One region of the Rossellomorea sp. y25 genome, then DNA from elsewhere that is predicted to be linked to it. Evidence: riboswitches for the same ligand, from Rfam matches in the RefSeq annotation. Region 1 holds a riboswitch; each other region holds the start of a gene.
What was found. Region 1 has a riboswitch for cobalamin ahead of metE (5-methyltetrahydropteroyltriglutamate--homocysteine S-methyltransferase). Riboswitches for the same ligand answer to the same signal wherever they lie in the genome.

Region 1 (3,146 bases):
CTTCCTGGGTTTGAGGAAAACTTCCTATTGTAGTGGTAGGTAGAAAAGGTAATGAAAAGTACTTCGCCTGTTCCAGTTTACGAATATGGAAAGGATCCTTTCTCCCTACATTATCGGGTTGCAATTCCTCAACCTCTTCCTGCACCTCCCTATTATTGCGCAGGGGTGATTCGTTTAAATTCTTAATCGCCGTTACACTTTGAGCAATCTCATCTTCTATTGTCTCGACTCCCTCACGAATCCCCTTCGTTAAAATTGTGATTTCATGTAATTTCTCATCAGCAAATGATAGAGCGTCAATGAGAGGTGTATCAATTGCTTCTTCATTCTGCAAGGTTACAGGTACATGAAGTAAACTGCATGATGGTTGTATGATCAAGCGATCACTCGGAACATACCCTGCAATGAACGATAGAAGCGAATGGGTATCAGCAAGATTACTTCTCCAAATATTCCTGCCATCAAGAATGCCGGCAGCCAGGAATTTATCTTTAGGAAAACCAAATCTTTTCAGCGCCGCCAAATTCTTACCACGATCATGCATAAAATCTATCCCTATGCCGTCCACTGGGAGTGCTAACACCCGCTGGTACCTTTCCAAACTATCATAATAGGTTTGGAGGATGATCTTTAACCCGGGGCAGGATTCTTTAAGTGTTTGATAGACTTCTTTAAATTGATCCATCTCTTCATCCCCGATGGATGTGCACAAGATCGGTTCATCCATTTGTACCCACTCTACACCCTCTTCCTGTAAATCACGCAATACTTCAGCATAAAGAGGGACAAATTGATCAACGATGGTTTTATAGTCCCCGTTATCATACCCTTTGGACAATTTCACAAATGTGAACGGACCTAAGATAACCGGTTTTCCTTCTATACCCAGTTTTTCTTTTGCCTCCCTAAAAAAATGGAGGGGACGATTTTCCACCAACCGGGGAACGATCCCATCAAGTTCAGGGACGAGATAGTGATAGTTGGTGTTAAACCATTTTGTCATTTCCAGTGCCACCGCGTCCTTTGATCCTCTGGCCATTTCAAAATACGTTTCAAGAGAGACCTTACCCCCACCATAATGAAACCTCTTAGGAACCAAGCCGAACATGACGGCTGTATCAAGCACATGATCATATGAGCTGAAATCTCCAACCGGAATCAAATCAATTCCCTGATCCAGTTGCTTCTTCAAATGGTTGACTCGTATTTCCTCCATTTGTTCTAAGAAGGAATCCTTTTCAATCTTCCCTGCCCAAAATTGTTCCAGCGTCTTTTTCCATTCACGCTTTTCACCGATTCTTGGATATCCTAAATTTGAACTGATCACCTTACTCATTCAATCCTCACTCCTTATACTTGATATGGTTGTCATCAACAAAAAAATCTCCCTTTCAAATGAAAGAGAGATTCATACGCATCACTAACTTGAGTTGAGACAATCTTGTATTCTCAACACGTATTCCTCACCCCTCTCTATATCCACGTAGAGCATAAGCGCATACAACAGGCAGGTCTCCTGACTTAGGTTCACAGCTTCTTATCCCTTCCCATTTCAACAGAAATAGTGGTTGAATGATAAGTCGCTCCCCATTACAGTGGCGGGACCGTGCCGGATTTTCACCGGTCTTCCCTTTTAGCTGAGCATGACTCAGCACCTATTGCATTTGTCTATTTAATTTTTCTTTCATAAAAACGAAAAGCCCTCTCTTGCGAAAGAGAGGGCTTCATGTTTATGAGAATCCTCTCTTATTTTCCAAAGCAAAGTGCTTTGCAGGAATTAGCACCTTTTCAACACATCGGTTGAATGGTTGCCGGGTTTCACAGGGCCAGTCCCTCCACCACTCTCAATAAGAGTTACAAATATATTCATTTACTATTCCGAAATTTGTAATAATCGTAGCACGGTACATATAAGCTGTCAAAAGAAATTTAATTAATACCTTACACGTTTCTAATAATAGGTACTTTCTACATAATGACATTTGATACAAGATCTTGTTACATCCGTTTCATAAAAGACATGTCTGCAGTTTTCCTGAATGCTCTTCACTTCTTTTTCGAGTTGGATGACTCTCTGATTGAGCTTTACGATCTCATTCTTCAATTTCAGTACATGACAAGAAGGTTTATCGATAGATGTTTGATCCATTTTCCACAAACTCCTTCGATTTTTCTTTCAATCCTTTTTCTATTTCCTTATGAGCATCATTCATGCTAGTCTCCTTCATTCCCCTTATGTCATGTGATATTCTCATTGAACAAAATTTCGGGCCACACATTGAACAAAAATGGGCCGTTTTTGCCCCTTCTGCAGGAAGTGTTTCATCATGATACTCCCTTGCACGCTCCGGGTCCAGGGATAAATTAAATTGGTCATTCCATCTAAATTCAAATCGAGCCTTAGAAACGGCATTATCTCTGACTTGTGCCCCTGGATGGCCTTTCGCCAAATCCGCTGCATGTGCTGCGATTTTATAAGCAATGACACCTTCTCTCACATCATCTTTATTCGGTAATCCCAGATGCTCTTTCGGTGTTACATAGCACAGCATGGCTGTCCCAAACCAACCGATCATGGCAGCCCCTATGGCGGAAGTAATGTGATCATACCCCGGTGCAATATCTGTCGTTAATGGCCCCAAGGTATAAAAAGGAGCTTCATGACAGATTTCCATTTGCTTATCCACATTCTCTTTAATCATATGCATCGGTACATGACCAGGGCCTTCAATCATGACTTGTACATCATGCTTCCAAGCAATTTTGGTTAGCTCGCCTAATGTTTCAAGCTCGGCAAACTGTGCTTCATCATTCGCATCAGCAATTGATCCGGGTCTTAAACCATCTCCTAAGGAAACGGAGATATCATAGGCTTTTAAAATCTTACATATATCTTCAAAATGGGAATAAAGAAAGTTCTCTTTATGATGGGCAAGACACCATTGTGCCATGATTGAACCTCCACGGGAAACAATGCCTGTTGTACGATCAGCCGTCAGATGAATATACCTCAATAAAACACCTGCATGAATGGTGAAATAGTCAACACCCTGCTCCGCCTGTTCGATCAATGTATCCCTGTACACACCCCATGTAAGATTCTCAGCAATTCCGTTTACTTTTTCTAGTGCTTGATAGATCGGTAC
Region 2 (3,146 bases), 1.1 Mb from region 1:
ACTGATGCTCCTGAAGACACACCCAATGTATACGGATCTGCCAGCGGGTTGCGCAAAAGTCCTTGAAAAGAAGCTCCTGCGATTGCTAAGGAGCTTCCAACCAAAAGTGCCAATAATACTCTGGGTAATCTAATTGAAAAGACAATGTTTGTAAACATCGGATCAATCTCTTCTGGTAAATGGTATCCTAACCATTTAGCTCCGACGATGTACAAAATGTCCTTCGGCGGCACCGGAATGGTTCCAATCGATATACCGGCAAGAAGAGCGAATAGTAAAAACGATACTGCCAATCCGTATGTTATCCATATTTTATTCTGTAAATAACTCCGGATAGATCGACTTTGCAATTTCCTCTACTCCTTCAACCAGTCTTGGGCCAGTACGTGTGACCAGGTCAGAATGTACGTCATGAACTTCCTCATTTTTCACAGCACTCACGTCTTTCCATCCTTCCCGGCCCATCACTTGTTCTTTAGGATTTTCGCTGTAGTAACCATATGTTGTAATGATGATGTCTGGATTTGATGCGATGACTGCTTCCTGGTTTACTTGGATCCATCCCTCTTGATCACTCATCACATTTTCGGCATTTACAAGTGATAGCATTTGATCGATGAATGTATTTTTACCTGTAGAATATATGTCAGGCGAAGGTGACACCTCTATATACACTTTTTTCTTTTCGGAGACACCACTGACTTTTTCCTTAATGGATTCTAGATCAGCTTTCATCTCCGAAATGATGGATTCAGCTTCATCTTTCTTGCCAACCAATGTGCCGATGTTTTCCATCGTGGTGTATACTTCCTCAAAGTTATTGGCATCACGTACGATATATACCTTTACCCCTGCACCTCGAAGCTGTTCTAACCCCTCTTCTGCCGAAACAGCAGTGGACTCATGAGCGAGAACCAAATCCGGATTCAGACTGATAATCTTCTCAACGTTAAATTCCATTCCACCTATTTTTTCTTTCTCCGCCGCTTCTTTTGGATAATTATCAAAATCTGAAACCCCCACAATTTCCTTATTCAACCCTAACTCGAATAAGATTTCTGTGTTGCTTGGAATCAATGAAACAATATGCTTAGGTTGCTCTTCCAGCGTAACTTTATTACTAAGAGCGTCGCTTACCGACAAAGGGAAATCAGATTGTCCCTTAGTGACTTCTCCATTTCCTTTTCCCTTTTCTACATTTTCACCATCAGCACCGCATGCTGAGAGGATCCCTAAAGATAATAATAGTGCGAAAATGATTTTGAAGTGTTTCATGTTTTTTCCCCCTGTGAATTGAACTTATTGTCAGACAAAAAAACACCTCTAGTGGGACTAGAGATGTTGTGTAAGATGCAAAAATGGCTTCCATACCGTCAAACATGCACATTACACCTTTCTATCCGCGTAGATTTGGTGCGAAAGACATTAGGCAGGTCTCCTGGCTCATGGTCAATGTTTGCTGCACCTTCCCATACCTATTAGTACAGTGGCATTCATACAGCGCACTTCCATTTACAGTGGCGGGACCGCGTTGGAATTACACCAACTTCCCTATTATGAAGCTAAAAGTTTGCTACCGAAACTTCCGCTTCACCTAATCTCGTATCATATGTAATTGTTCCGTTCACATGAATTATACACAAGTTATCATCGTTAGTGAATTGATTTTTATGAATTTGTGGAAATTTGCAGAATGATTGAATCTACCTCTATAATGCATGTTGATGCCTGGGCTATAGAATAGGAAAAGAGCTTTGGCTTATGTGATTTATCAATTGCCCACTTATAGTAAACCATATAGGCAAAGAAGCTTTGATGCTAATTGATTGTCGCTTCCTCCCTTTCATGATAGAATCTTTTTCAAGCTATTGCTTTACTACTTTAGAGTGGCATATGTATAGGAGGTTTTCGCAATGAATGAAAAGAAAGAGTTCGCTACTTTTGCCGGGGGTTGTTTTTGGTGTATGGTAAAACCATTTGATGAACTACCGGGTATTATTGACGTCGTATCAGGTTATTCAGGGGGCCATCTTGAAAACCCTACCTATCAGGATATCAAAGCCGGTAACAGCGGACATTATGAAGCTGTTCAAATTACCTTCGACCCTGCTCTCTTTCCCTATGAAAGATTATTAAAACTATACTGGCCGCAAATTGATCCGACTGATGACGGAGGACAATTCCATGATCGCGGTGACCAGTATCGCACAGCTATTTTCTATCACAATGATCATCAAAAACAATTAGCAGAAAACTCGAAGAAAGAAATAGAAGAAAGTGGACGATTCAAAAATCCAATCGTCACAAAGATCCTACCTGCCTCAACCTTCTACCAGGCAGAAGAATATCATCAAAAGTTCTACAAAAAGAATCCCGATGAATATAAACAAGACCGGGCGAAATCCGGTCGTGACGAATTTATTGAGAGTCATTGGGATAACCCAAAAGCTTAAGGGCTTTAAAAAAATGTATCATTCCCCGAGAATGAAAAAAACTCCTTTCGCCAAACTAATTGGCAGAAAGGAGTTTTTATATGAAGAAAAATGATCACGTTAAAGAAGATAAAGAGCAAGTCGTTGGATATGAAGGGCCAGGGAAACTGGTGAACTTCTTTGATCCCTATCCAGCTGAAGACGAGGCGAAAGTGAATAATTCTGATACGGTGGATAATCATAGTTCTGAATGAAAATGAAAATATAAGGTGATGGTAATCATGCAAACCATCACCTTATATTTTTTTTATCCTATAAAACGGTTTACCTTCACTTGTTCATCTAAGATCAATTCCGCCGTAAGTTGTCCAGAAAGCGTGACCATTGGCACACCTCCACCCGGATGGGTTGAACCTCCAACAAAATACATATTAGAGAGCACTCTGCTCTTGTTCGGAATCTTGAAACCGCCGTTAAGCTTCCGGTCTGTGACAGTACCATAGATCGATCCACCATTCGCCCCATAAAGGGTTTGAATGTCGTTTGGAGTGAAGGTATATTCGTATTCTATATGATCCCTTAAATTGGTTACGCCCATTTTCTCAAGCTTATCCAGAACTTTGAGGCGATAAGATTCTTTGTATTGTGCCCAATCTTCCCCCTCTTTTAATGGAGGCACATGTGTTAACACAAACATGTTTTCTTTCCCTTCAG
Region 3 (3,146 bases), 2.3 Mb from region 1:
TTGAGTTCTTCGGAAGAAAGCAGATTCCCTTTCAGACAAGCTAGTATATATCCGCTGAGTGTGACTAAATAATGTGACGCTGGCGTGTCTTCATTAATAAGTTTTAATGCTTTTTCATAGGAATCTTTTGATTCAGAATATCGTTTTCTCCTAAAATATTCGAATCCCAGATTGTTATGGATTTTATGTGCCCTTTCCTTGGAATTAACGGATTCACAGACTCTGAGGAGCTTATCATACTGTTGTTTGGTTTCTTCCATATCAAAGGGTTCTTTGGCATTCAATTGAATTAAAATTAACGTTTCAGAATCGATGACCCTAAGGATATTCAATGTTTTTTGGAAAAAATGCAAGGCTCTTTGCCCATAATAATAGGCAAAGGTGTTTGAATGAATGGAATGATAGGCTAATGCCAAATGAAAATAATATTCGGAGTTCGGATATTCATCGTCAATCTGTTTCAATACATTTATGCAAGTGTTAAATTGTCTTGTTGAATGATAGTAGATCCCTTTGACATGAAGTAATAAATTTTGTTCGAAAGGGGATAGAGGATAGTTTTTGTTTTCGAACATGCCCAGGATTTCCTTGGCTTTTCCATGCTTGTTCAAAAATAAATAATATCTTGCCAGGAAAAGGTTGTATTGAATGATGAAGTCAGATAGAAACCTTAAAGGTTCCTTTTCGATTTCACCTTTAAGTTGATGGATGTCATTGGTTCGAATCATAATAATTGCATCATTCCATTCAGATAATTTAGCCTGTAACGAATGATACCGAGAACGTTCGACTTCCATATTGATTCCAAGCTTCCTTGCCAGTAAATCAGTAATTTCACTGGAATACTCTGTGATCCCTCTTTCGATTTTACTTAGATGTGTGGTAGAGCAGATCCCCTGTGCAAGCTGCTCTTGAGTCAAACCCGAATCTTCACGATGAAATTTAATTAATTTACCTTCGATCATACTACACCCCAAATGAACTATTTTATTATCCATTATAGGAAATATTTTCTCGGTATTCTATAGGTTTAGAACAAGACGGAGGTCTGAAGGCAATAACATCCAAATCGCATCTCTATACTGTTTTTCTCTTTTCTTCCTAGAGTTGATCCTGTACTTCTTTCACCAGAAGAAGGAATCCTGGATGACTTCCCGCTCTAAAACCAACCCCGTTTTCATTCCAATTAGGATCAATAGACTAGCCCTTATAAACACTCAAAGCCTAGAGAAGCTCTGAGTGTTCTTGTTTATTAGGAGAGTTAGCAATCAGGGACTTTTCACAAAATAAGCGCACGATTTTTTCTATGCTCTTTTCGCAAAGGAGCCGTATTGAAAAGCCTCGATTCTTCTTCCGTCTTTGGAATGACTTTTGGTACCGGCTTGGGCTTACCATTTTCATCAACGGCGACCATCGTCAGGAATGATTCAGTCGTCAGGGTTTTGACACTCGTTACAAGATTCGTAGAGTAGACCTTTACATATACTTCCATGGATGTTCGACCTGTAGACGTAACGTAGGCTTCCAGACTTAACGCATCACCGACCGTTGCAGACGACAAAAAGTCGACGGAGTCAATCGATGCCGTGACGACGACTGAGCTGGAGTGCTTCATTGCTGATAGTGCCGCAATTTCATCAATATAGGAAAGGACTTTCCCTCCAAAAATCGTTTGCATATGATTGGTGTCCGGTGGCAGTACCAATTTTGTTTGTATGGTTCGTGAACGTTCTACCGAATAAGCTTGTTCCATTTTCTCATCTCCCAGTTTAATTTCTGAAATAAAAAAAAGCATCTCCCTTTGAAAAGAAGATGCGGCTACTTCAAGCGGACGTCCAGAATCCTGTGATTCCTCATTTGGCTCATATAGCGCAACACCCTCCTATCTCCCGTAGGAACTCTGTGTTCTTCTCAATTGGCAGGTCTCCTGGCTCAGCGTCAACAATTTCATATTCCTTCCCATTTCGATTCGAAACAGTGGATCCATACGAAATCTCAGCTTTACAGTGGCGGGACCGCGTTGGACTTTCACCAACTTCCCTTTTAAGAAGATGACCTGATCATCTTCACCAATGAGCAATGTTTAAATTGTGAACGCTTTTATTTTATCACAGGAATGAGAAGTAAGGTCTTTATTTGGTAGGAATTATTGTATTAAAATTAGAAAATTTACCTAAATATTGAAACTTTTCTACAACCCTTCCGTAGATAATATTGTAGTTAGAAGTTTTATAAAATAGTGAATCAGTTGCTCGACTGATTTATAGAAAAGTTTGAGAGGGGTTGTCAGAATGCTAGGATCATTAAGTATTATCGGATTTTTCATGTTCTTGATTCCTGTTCTGGTTATTGCAGCTATTGCAGGAATCGCGTATTATTTCTGGATGAGGTTCCGCTATCGTACAGCGAGATCCAACCAGGCACTGATCATTACCGGACCGAAACTGGGGGATCCTGAAAAGGAAACGAATATTTTCACCGACCAGGAAGGGCGTTCCATGAAAATCATCAGGGGTGGAGGGTACAGATTAAGACGTTTCCAAACATCTACACCTGTTAATCTTACATCCTTCCAATTAAAATTATCGACACCGAGAGTTTACACAAATGGCGGAGTACCAATCGTTGCAGACGCAGTGGCCATGGTGAAGGTGGCAGACACATTAAACGGAATTGCGAACTATGCCGAGCAGTTCCTAGGTAAGGACCAAAAAGAGATTGAAGATGAAATCATTGAGGTACTGGGAAGTAATCTTCGTGCGATTCTTTCTAAAATGACGGTTGAAGATATCAACAGCAACCGTGAAAAGTTTAACGCTGACGTATCTGAAATTGCCCAGAAGCAGCTGGATCTTATGGGCTTCAAAATTACGTCACTCGGGCTAACGGACATAAGAGATGCTGACGAAGAAAATGGATACTTAAAAAATCTTGGTCGTCCACGTATCGCCGAGGTTCGCAAGCAAGCTGAAATTGCAGAAGCAAACACCGAGCGTGAAACCCGTATTCACCGTGCCCAAACCGATCAGGAAGCGAAAGAGGAAGAATACAAGCGTCAAATTACCATTGCCCAATCGAAAAAAGAGAAGGACATCAAAGACGCAGCCTTCAAAGAAGAAACAGAGCGGGCAAGAGCGAAATCCGAA
Region 4 (3,146 bases), 2.0 Mb from region 1:
GATTCACCCTGACCTTGCTGACTTGCGTACTGATCGTAAAACTTCTTCATTTCCTCTTCAGAGACTTCTTCTACTTTGATTTCTTTCTCAACGTAGTTTGTGTATTTGATGTTTTCAGCGATTTGAGTTTTTAACTCATCCATCGTGAATCCGGCTTTTTTCATTGCATCTTCAAACTTCTTTTCATCACCGTACTGCTTTTTAACTTCTTCCAGTTGTTTATTGATTTCATCTTCTGATGCCTTATATCCTTTTTCATCGGCTTGCTGCATAAGGAGTGTTTGTCCAACCAGACTATCAATAGTTTGTTCTTTTATCTTCTTTGCTGCCTCTTTACTTGTCGGGTCTTGACCCATTTGTTGATACTGCATTTGTGATTGAGTCAATACGTTGTTGAAATCTTCACCTTTAATTTTTTCATCGTTTACAATGGCAACGATCTTATCTTTTTCAACCTTTTGTTCATCCATTTTCTTCTGCATTTCTTCCATCTGCTTAGCTTGCTCCTCTTGAGCCTGTCCATCGCTTTTTTCTTCTGTCTTCGCTTTATCTTCAGCTTGTTTTTGGCTCTCCTCGTTCGAACCGCAAGCGGCTAGTCCAATCGTTAGTAATGCTAATAGTAAAGTCGTTAATAATTTTTTCATAATAGACTCCTTTCAGAACTAAGGTGTGATTTCGAAAAAAATCACTTAATGCGCATTTTAAATGAAAAAACCGTAAAAAGAAAGTATTTAAGCTGAAAAGTATTGATTGTAATAAGGTTGAAATACATTAAATTGCTTATATGGTCCCTCTTTCACTATTGTGTATGCGGTTACATTTGAACTGAAAGCTCCCGGGTAGAAATGAAATTGTAAGAGGATTTTCACATACATTAAAGCCGAACTAAAAAAAAGAGGCTGTTTAAATCGAGTTCATTCTCCATTTAAACAGCCAATAAAAAATATTGGGGACCAAAGAATACTGTCAAACAACCTTCTATTTGAATTATAGAGAGTGGGAACATTTTCTTCAACTAACATGTAGGAAGGTGTCGGCTGACTAGTGTCCATTTGAAGGTTGTATTCAATCTTCTCCTATTCTTTTCATGGAAAATAATAATTATAAGCATATTTCATAGGAAGGATTTATCCTTCCTTCTGTTCAACTTATTACAACTCTTGACTTTACGAGTGTAATAGAGTGATACTATTAAAAGATTTCAACTTCTAAACAAAGTGAATAGTTCCACTTGTAAATTCATTTTTAATCGTTTATGATGATACAGAACACAACATTTAGTGTTATGTTTGATGATTTTAACAATATATTGATTATAACCTGTGAATAGGGTGTCTGAATGGACTTAAAAGGGAATCCGGTGTGAATCCGGAGCTGTCCCCGCAACTGTAAGTGCTGACGAAATAAGGAACTGCCACTGTCTTATACGATGGGAAGGCCTTAGAGTAGGGTGAAGCATGAGTCAGGAGACCTGCCTTATTTATTCACGTGTTATCTTCTTCGGGAATTGGGAGGATAAAGCGAGGATTGTAATAGGCTTTAAGTCTATGTACATATCTCCGTATATATTAGGCCCATCCTTCTGAAGGATGGGCTTTTTTGAATCCTATCCACACTGTATAAATTGGGAGGAATATTTATGTCAATCGTATCACAAGAGCAGCGACTAATAGTGGAAGCAGAGGAGATTATAACAAGTCTCCACAGTCGTTTTCCACAGCTCCATTTTAAAGAATTCGATGAAAAGATTTTTATGTATGCTAACGGACAGTCTGTACTGAGTAAAGAAAAGCTTTATCATTTCATGATTCTCACTGCAGTTGAACGTATTTCTGCCCATGAACCCGATTGGACCTATGTGGCTGCAACACTTTATTTAAAAAACCTTTATCGTACAGTTGCTAATTCCAGGGGAATTGAAAAAGACAAGTTATACAGTTCCTTTAATAAATCAATTCACGAGTTGACTGATCGGAAATTATATACGTCAGCCCTGCTCGAATCTTATACAAAAGAAGATATAGACTTCCTGGCAACGATCATGGATTCATCTAAAGATCAATTGTTTACTTACATAGGGATCGTCACATTAACAGAGCGGTATTTAACAAAATCCCATGATGGAAAGATTCTTGAATTACCACAAGAGCGATTATTGATCATTGCCATGACTCTCTTTATGAACGAACCGCGTGATAAGCGGATGGCGCTCATTCAGGAAGCGTATTGGGCACTATCCAATTTGTATATGACGGTAGCCACCCCTACATTCGCCAATGCGGGGAAAAGTCATGGTCAGTTATCAAGTTGTTTTATTGATACGGTGGCAGATGATTTAAGGAGCATTTATGACAGCAATACAGATGTTTCCACATTAAGTAAAAACGGTGGAGGCCTGGGTATCTATTTAGGGAAAGTCCGAAGCAGAGGAAGTGATATTAAAGGCTTCAAGGGTGTAAGTTCAGGTGTTATTCCATGGATGAAGCAATTAAATAACACGGCCGTATCGGTTGATCAATTAGGCCAGCGTCAAGGAGCAATCGCTGTATATTTAGATGTATGGCATAAGGATATTTTTCCTTTTCTTGATACGCGATTAAATAATGGAGATGAAAGGCAGCGTACTCATGACCTCTTCACAGGTGTCAGCTTACCTGATTTATTTATGGAGCAAGTGGAGAAAAGAGGGGAATGGTATTTATTTGATCCTCATGAAGTGAAAATAGGCATGGGTTTTTCACTGGAAGATTACTATGACGAAAAGGATGGAGAAGGCTCGTTCAGGGATAAGTACTGGGAGTGTGTAGAAAACCCTGACCTTTCAAGGGAAGTGGTCCCAGCGATTGAAATTTTCAAGCGGATCATGATTTCCCAGCTTGAAACGGGAACACCCTATATGTTTTACCGAGATACAGTCAATCGGCTAAATGCCAATCAGCATAAGGGGATGATTTACTGCAGTAATTTATGTACGGAAATCGCCCAGAATATGAGTGCGACCATTATGGAAGAAGAGGTCATAAAGGACGGGAAAATCATTACCTATAAATCTCCGGGAGATTATGTCGTCTGTAATCTGGCATCTGTTTCTTTAGCTAAAACGGTAATGGATGATGAGCTGGAAAGAGTGGTGTCCATAGGAGTAA

Region 2: another riboswitch for cobalamin. It lies ahead of AAEM60_RS12710 (ABC transporter substrate-binding protein); the one in region 1 lies ahead of metE (5-methyltetrahydropteroyltriglutamate--homocysteine S-methyltransferase).
Region 3: another riboswitch for cobalamin. It lies ahead of AAEM60_RS06330 (acyl-CoA thioesterase); the one in region 1 lies ahead of metE (5-methyltetrahydropteroyltriglutamate--homocysteine S-methyltransferase).
Region 4: another riboswitch for cobalamin. It lies ahead of AAEM60_RS08530 (ribonucleoside-diphosphate reductase subunit alpha); the one in region 1 lies ahead of metE (5-methyltetrahydropteroyltriglutamate--homocysteine S-methyltransferase).

What each region holds. Positions count from the first base shown of each region.
Region 1 is NZ_CP145886.1:3,659,336-3,662,481, forward strand. It holds gene metE (5-methyltetrahydropteroyltriglutamate--homocysteine S-methyltransferase) at 1-1,336, opposite strand, end outside; cobalamin riboswitch at 1,489-1,674, opposite strand; SAM riboswitch class I at 1,744-1,854, opposite strand; gene AAEM60_RS18415 (hypothetical protein) at 1,952-2,149, opposite strand; gene thiC (phosphomethylpyrimidine synthase ThiC) at 2,127-3,146, opposite strand, start outside.
Region 2 is NZ_CP145886.1:2,540,606-2,543,751, forward strand. It holds gene AAEM60_RS12705 (iron ABC transporter permease) at 1-350, opposite strand, end outside; gene AAEM60_RS12710 (ABC transporter substrate-binding protein) at 313-1,275, opposite strand; cobalamin riboswitch at 1,411-1,613, opposite strand; gene msrA (peptide-methionine (S)-S-oxide reductase MsrA) at 1,914-2,453, shown strand; gene AAEM60_RS12720 (hypothetical protein) at 2,534-2,686, shown strand; gene crtI (phytoene desaturase family protein) at 2,740-3,146, opposite strand, start outside.
Region 3 is NZ_CP145886.1:1,290,291-1,293,436, forward strand. It holds gene AAEM60_RS06325 (helix-turn-helix domain-containing protein) at 1-965, opposite strand, end outside; gene AAEM60_RS06330 (acyl-CoA thioesterase) at 1,280-1,753, opposite strand; cobalamin riboswitch at 1,900-2,089, opposite strand; gene AAEM60_RS06335 (flotillin family protein) at 2,292-3,146, shown strand, end outside.
Region 4 is NZ_CP145886.1:1,702,567-1,705,712, forward strand. It holds gene AAEM60_RS08525 (SurA N-terminal domain-containing protein) at 1-644, opposite strand, end outside; cobalamin riboswitch at 1,313-1,494, shown strand; gene AAEM60_RS08530 (ribonucleoside-diphosphate reductase subunit alpha) at 1,640-3,146, shown strand, end outside.